DNA from 3 places in the Streptomyces sp. NPDC092045 genome. Region 3 is predicted to be linked to each of the others. Evidence: riboswitches for the same ligand, from Rfam matches in the RefSeq annotation. Region 3 holds a riboswitch; each other region holds the start of a gene.
What was found. Region 3 has a riboswitch for cyclic di-AMP ahead of ACIQKA_RS17960 (M23 family metallopeptidase). Riboswitches for the same ligand answer to the same signal wherever they lie in the genome.
Positions count from the first base shown of each region.

Region 1: it holds a riboswitch for cyclic di-AMP, as region 3 does, so the genes downstream of both, ACIQKA_RS33145 (transglycosylase family protein) here and ACIQKA_RS17960 (M23 family metallopeptidase) in region 3, are expected to answer to the same signal.
Region 2: it holds a riboswitch for cyclic di-AMP, as region 3 does, so the genes downstream of both, ACIQKA_RS18465 (M23 family metallopeptidase) here and ACIQKA_RS17960 (M23 family metallopeptidase) in region 3, are expected to answer to the same signal.

Region 1 covers NZ_JBIVSC010000029.1:43,178-45,369, forward strand. The annotation lists gene eno (phosphopyruvate hydratase) at 1-51, opposite strand, end outside; gene ACIQKA_RS33145 (transglycosylase family protein) at 376-1,101, opposite strand; cyclic di-AMP (ydaO/yuaA leader) riboswitch at 1,105-1,319, opposite strand; gene ACIQKA_RS33150 (transglycosylase family protein) at 1,534-2,192, opposite strand, start outside.
Region 2 covers NZ_JBIVSC010000006.1:112,638-114,829, reverse strand. The annotation lists gene ACIQKA_RS18465 (M23 family metallopeptidase) at 23-793, opposite strand; cyclic di-AMP (ydaO/yuaA leader) riboswitch at 807-969, opposite strand; gene ACIQKA_RS18460 (M16 family metallopeptidase) at 1,231-2,192, opposite strand, start outside.
Region 3 covers NZ_JBIVSC010000005.1:461,940-464,131, forward strand. The annotation lists gene ACIQKA_RS17955 (SpoIIE family protein phosphatase) at 1-336, shown strand, start outside; cyclic di-AMP (ydaO/yuaA leader) riboswitch at 748-893, shown strand; gene ACIQKA_RS17960 (M23 family metallopeptidase) at 905-2,038, shown strand; gene ACIQKA_RS17965 (aldo/keto reductase) at 2,134-2,192, shown strand, end outside.

The DNA.
Region 1 (2,192 bases), on a different contig from region 3:
GGAGTCCAGGATTTCCCGGGCTACGACGACGTCGATGGACGGCACGAGCATCTCCTTCTGGGATGTGACGCTGGATGTGACGCAAGGTCGGTGCGGGGTCGCTCGGCCTTGCGACAAGAGCCTAACCGTCCCGGAGGCTCCGACCGGCCGGGCGCCCGCCCCCTGGGACGAAAAAGGACCCAAGGGCACGCACAGCGGGGCGAAAGGCCCCGTATCTACTGGACGGTAACCATCAGGTGGGTCCCGGGAGGCCCCGGTGGAAGACGGAACCCCGGTCCGGCGCGCACGGGGGACGGGCGCGCCGGACCGGGGTGAGTCACCGCGGGAGGGCCGTCGGGGGCGCGTGAGCCGCCGGACTCACGCGACCCGCCGGGCTCACTTCAGGTGGAGCTGCTGGCCCGGGTAGATCAGGTCGGCGTTCTCGACGACGTCCTTGTTGAGCTCGAAGAGCTCGGCCCAGCCGCCCTCGACGCCCTGCGCCTCGGCGATCTTGCTGAGGGTGTCGCCGGTCACGACCTTGTACTCGCCGTCGCCCTTCTTGACCGTCTCGCCGGTCGGGGTGGTGACGGTCTTCCCGGACCCGGCCTTCGGAGCGGCCTGGCGCTCCTTCTTCGGGGCCTGGCGCTGCTCGCTGCGGGTGGTCGGCTGCTCGGCCGCGCGCTGCTTCTTCTGCTTCTTCTGCGGCTTCGGCTGCTCCTGCGCGCTCTCGGCGGAGCCGCCGTCGTAGGAGGCGCCGGAGAGGCCCACGCCGCAGCTCGGCCAGGCACCCTTGCCCTGGCCCGCGAGGACCTTCTCGGCGATGGCGATCTGCTGGGACTTCGACGCCCGGTCGGCGGTCGAGGCGTAGGCGGTGCCGCCGTACGCGGCCCAGGTGGAGGCCGAGAACTGGAGGCCGCCGTAGTAGCCGTTGCCGGTGTTGATGGACCAGTTGCCGCCGGACTCGCACTGGGCGACGCGGTCCCACTCGGAGGAGGTGGCGGCCGAGGCGGTGCCCGCGGTCATCAGCGGGGCGGCGACGGCGACGCCGGTGACGCCGACGAGCGCGGCGAGCTGGGTGGCCCTGGAGGGACGGCGGTGTTTGCCCTTGACGGAAAACAGCATGGGAATTCTCCTCACCGACGCCTACGAGGTGAGCTGTCGGGTTCGGGCCGAAGAGTTGCCCGGCCGCGTGTCCTAGCACGCGGCTTCACCCCAAGCCGGTCGTCGGCCGTCTCTCGACGGCCGGGGCCGGCACTTACCTTGGGTCCCCCGCTCCTGCCTACGGCGCTTGCGCGACGACTTTCCCGTCGGCCGACGGCAGGATTCGGCGTTTCGGTCGACGGGGCCCGCGGTGGCGAGCGGTGATGACCGTAGACACAGAACCCTCCGAAGTTCAAAGAGGCTCATATGACGAATTTCGCCTCTTCTTGCCCTTCGGAGGGGACTGTTTGCGCAGGTAGGAGGTGACGGAAGCGGAGTTTGCGGGCGCGGCACGCCAGTTGGGACAAAGAGACCCATGTCTCACTCGTCCAGAACCGGACATAAGCCCGCGAACTACCCCTCCGCCGAGTCCGGACGCGCCGTCAGATCGAGGTTCTGACCAGGGAGGATGAGGTCCGGATCGATGCCCACGGTCCGCTTGTTGGCGTCGTAGAGGGCGGTCCAGCCTCCGGGCAGTTCGTTCGCCTGGGCGATACCCGAAAGGCTGTCACCCGGACGCACGACGTATTCACCCGAAGAGCCCTGACTGTCCGTTGTGTCCGCATTCTTCGCTTCGTCAGCAGCGGGGAGCGATTCGGACTCTTCGAGGGACTTGTCCTTGCCCGAGGCGTGTCTACCGGATTCGGTGGAGCTGTCCGGCTTGCCGGTTTCCTCCGGAGCGGCCTCGCCCCGGTGCTTGCCCGTGCCGGGCGCGGCCGACGTGCCCTCGTCCCCCGGAACGCCGGGCGTCACGGGCGTACCGGGCGTCGCGGACCCGTCGGGGGCGACGGGGGCCGTCGGGTCCACCGGGAGCGTCGGGCCGGCCGGGAGCGTCGGGTCCGCCGGATCCGTCGACCCGGTCGGCGCGGACGGCGTGGCGGGGGCGGACGGCGCGGCCGGGTCCGCCGGGGCGGCGGGAGCCGTCGGCGCGGCCGGCGCCGTGGACGTGGCGGGGGCGGACGGCGCGGCCGGGGGCTTCGGCGTCGCGGTGGACGGCGCGGTCCCGGAGACGT
Region 2 (2,192 bases), on a different contig from region 3:
CGGGGGCGCGCGGGACGCCGGGTCAGACGGCGACGCCGCGGGCGCGGAGGTAGGAGATCGGGTTGATGTCGGAGCCGTAGTCGGCGCCCGTGCGCGCCTCGAAGTGGAGGTGCGGCCCGGTCGAGTTGCCGGTCGAGCCCGAGATGCCGATCTGCTGGCCCGGCTCGACGGTCTGGCCGACGTACACCCCGATGGAGGAGAGGTGACCGTACTGGGTGTACGTGCCGTCGTGCATCCGGATGACGATGTTGTTGCCGTACGCGCCGCCCCAGCCGGCCTCGACGACGGTGCCGGAGCCGACGGAGACGACCCGGCTGCCGTAGGCCGCGTGGAAGTCGACGCCGGAGTGGCTGCCGGAGGACCAGAGCGAGCCGCCGGTCCGGTAGCCGGTGGAGACGTACGAGCCGGCGATGGGGAGCTGGAAGGAGTTCAGGCGGTGGCGCTCGGCCTCGCGGGCGGCGCGGGCCCGCTCCTCGCGGATCTCCTTGGCGCGGGCCTCGGCCTTGCGCTTCGCCTCGGCCTGGGCCTTCTGCTCGGCGACGGCCTCGAAGGCCTCGCGGTCCTGGGCGTCGGCCTGGGCGTTGAGCCGGTCGACGAGGGAGTCCTCGGCGATCACCTTGGTGAGGCCGGTGTCCTCGGGGGAGCGGTTGTCCGTGTCGGCGGCGAGCGCCGGGGATGCCAGGGTTCCGATGACTCCGGTGGTGGCGAGGGTCGCCACTCCGGCGATGCCCGCGCCGCGGCGCGCCATCCGGCTCGGACCACGATGCTTCCCGGTGGCACGGGTGAACGCCATGAAGACGTTGTTCCTTTCCTTCCTTCTCGCCTACCGGGTTAGCTGACGGGTTCGGAGCAGGAAGGTCTCCTACGGGCCCCTCCGCGCGAGGCGAAGGCGTCCGATTCACCCCAGGGACTGCGTGGGTCCCCGGCTCCCCAGGCTCGCGCCTGACGGGGACTCGGCGATGACTGTCCGGTGCCGCGGGCGCGGCGGGTGCAACTGGCGAACAGTCGCACCGACGCTATGCGGAGCCCCAGTCGATCACCAACCGAACATGCCCTTTTGTAAGACATGCCACAGACCAGATGATCACTTTGGCGCCAATACGGACAATTCACGGGGGTGTCCCCCGTGCGGTTCCCGCGCCGACGGCCGGAAGGTACCTGACGGTTCGTCACGTCGGGGTCCTTCCGGCCGCCCGGCCGGCGGTGGACCGCCGGCCGGGCAGGGGTGGGTCAGCCGGTGACGACGGTCACCTCGCCGATGCCGAGCGCCCGCACCGGCTCCGCGATCTGCGCCGCGTCGCCCACCAGGACCGTGACGAGCCGGTCCACCGGGAAGGCGCTGACCACGGCCGCGGTCGCCTCGACGGTGCCGGTCTCGGCCAGGCGCGCGTACAGCTGGGCCTGGAAGTCGTCCGGGAGGTGCTGCTCCACCTGGTCGGCGAGCGTCCCGGCGACGGAGGCGGCCGTCTCGTACTTGAGCGGCGCCACCCCCACCAGGTTCTGCACGGCGGTCTCCCGCTCGGCGTCCGTGAGCCCCTCGGCGGCCAGGGTGCGCAGCACCTTCCACAGGTCGTCCAGGGCGGGGCCGGTGGTGGGCGTGTCGACGGAGCCGCTGATGGCGAGCATCGCGGCGCCGTTCCCCTCGGCGTCCGAGCGGAGCACCTGCCCGAAGGCCCGCACGCCGTACGTGTAGCCCTTCTCCTCGCGCAGGACCCGGTCCAGACGCGAGGTCAGGGTCCCGCCGAGGCAGTACGTACCGAGGACCTGGGCCGGCCAGACGCGGGCGTGCCGGTCGGGGCCGATCCGGCCGATGAGGAGCTGGGTCTGGACGGCGCCGGGGCGGTCCACGATCACGACCCGGCCGGTGTCGTCGGCGGTGATCGGCGGCATCGGCAGCGGCTCGCCGGGCTCGCCGGTCCAGGCGCCCAGCGTCTCCGCGAGGACCTTCTCCAGGTCGATCCCGGTCAGGTCGCCGACGACCACGACGGTGGCCGTGGCGGGCCGCACGTGCGCCTCGTAGAAGGCGCGGACCGCGGCGGCGTCGATCGCCCCGACGGTCTCCTCGGTGCCCTGGCGCGGCCGGGACATCCGGGAGTCGGCCGGGAACAGCTCCCTGGAGAGCTGCTTGGCGGCGCGCCGGGCCGGGTTGGCCGTCTCGTGGGGGATCTCGTCGAGGCGGTTGCGCACCAGGC
Region 3 (2,192 bases):
GCGCTGCCGCTCGGCATGGGGGACCTCGCATCGTGGCCGGACCGGGCCGAGGCGCGCCCGTACCCGCCGGGCACGACGCTGCTCTTCTACACCGACGGCCTCTCGGAGGCGCGGAACGCGCAGGGCGTCTTCTACGACCCGGCGGAGCGGCTGGCCGGGCGGATCTTCCCCGGGCCCGAGGAGATGCTCGACGCGCTCGTGGACGACGTACGGCTCCACACGGGCGGCGGGGCGACGGACGACATGGCGCTGCTCGCGCTGAACCGCCCGACGGCGGGGCAGCCGGAGCGGCGCCGGACGATGCCGGTGGTGCCGCCGGGCGGCCCCCGGCGCTGAACCGCCGAGCGGGCCCCGGCACTGAACCCCCGGGCGGGCTCCGGTACTGAACCCCGGGGCGGCCCCCGGCACTGAACCGCCGACCAGGCCCCGGCACTGAACCGCCGGACGGCCCCCGGCGCCGAACCGTCCGGTAGGCCCCGGCGCCCCCGGCACCGAACCGTCCGGCAGGACCCGGCGGCCCCGTCACCAGGGGTAGTCGAGAGGTCTCCCTGTGATAACAATTGACGTACCGTCAGATTGCGGAGGTTTTGCCGTTCGGGAGATCCGCCTCACTGAAGGGGCATCAACCGGGGCGAATCCCTACCGATTGAATGAACGATCACGGGGGACGGCTTGGAATCGGGACCCCCTGTCTATTAACGTTCGATAACGCAGCGCGGTCGTCCCAGCCGTCGCAAGAGACGGCACCGTGCGCACGCGCCGAATCCCGAAAGGGAACCGGGGAACCACCATTTGGGGTGAATCGAGCCCTTCGCACTCGTGCGGCCGGCCCGTAGGAGACCTTCCTGCTCCGAACCCGTCAGCTAACCCGGTAGGCGAGAAGGAAGGAAAGGAGCGCGCCTCCGTGGCGTCCAACACCCCTGCCCCCGAAGCCCCCTTCGATGCCTTCGGCGGCGGTGCGGCTCCCTCCGTCCCGAACACCGAGTGGAACCCCACCGAGGACTCCCTCCGCGCCCAGGGCCGCTCCGGCGGCCGGCACCGGGTCGTCAAGCAGCGCTCCAACTTCGCCCGTTCCTCCACCGTCCTCGGCGTCGGCGTCATCGCGGCCGTGGGCGCGGGCGGTCTCGCCACCGCGCAGGACAAGCCGCCGGTGGCGATATCGCTCCCGGACCTTCCCGACCTCAACCTGCCCGACGCCCACGACCTCCCCGGCGTCGGCGCCCTCCTGCCCGGCGCGGAGGAGCGGGAGACGGTCCCCGCGGACCGCGCCAACCCGAACCCGCTGACCTCCGCCGCGTACACCACCGAGGCCGACGAGCGGACCGCGCGGACCGGGCAGGTCACGCGGGCGAGCCTGTCGACGGCGGACGCCCCGGGCGCCGCCGACGCGGGCGAGGCCCTGCGCGCCCGCATCCTCCAGCAGGCCGAGCAGCAGCAGGCCTCCGCCGACGCCGCCGAGAAGGCCGCGGCGGAGAAGGCGGCGGCCGAGAAGGCCGCGGCCGAGGCGCAGGCCAAGGCCGACGCGGCGGAGAAGGCGGCCGCCGAGGCGAAGGCGAAGGCCGAGGCGGAGGCCAAGGCCAAGGCGGAGGCGGAAGCCAGGGCGAAGGCCGAGGCCGAGCGCCTCGCCAAGCTCGCCGCCAGCTACTCGATGCCCCTCTCCTCGTACTCCCTCACCGCCACCTACATGCAGTCCGGCTCGATGTGGTCCTCCGGCTACCACACCGGCCTCGACTTCGCGGCCCCCACCGGCACCCCGCTCAAGGCGGTCCACGGGGCCACCGTCAAGTCGGCGGGCTGGTCCGGCTCCTACGGCTACCGGATCGTCCTGGAGCTGGAGGACGGCACCGAGATCTGGTACTGCCACCTCTCCTCCATGACGGTCAGCGCCGGCCAGACCGTCGGCACCGGCGAGACGATCGGCCGCGTCGGCGCCACCGGCAACGTCTCCGGCGCCCACCTCCACCTGGAGATCCACCCCGGCGGCGGCGACGGCGTCGACCCGGCGGCCTGGCTGCGCTCCAAGGGCCTGACGGTCTGACCCCCGGGCCCTCCCCGGGCCCTCCCCGGGCCATCCCGGGGCCCTGCCCGGGCCCGCGCGGAATAGGCCCGGCGGCGGAGACCGTTGATCACCCCATGACCTCTCTCCGTACGCTGGGCACGTCCGACCTGCACGTCTTCCCGCTCGCCCTCGG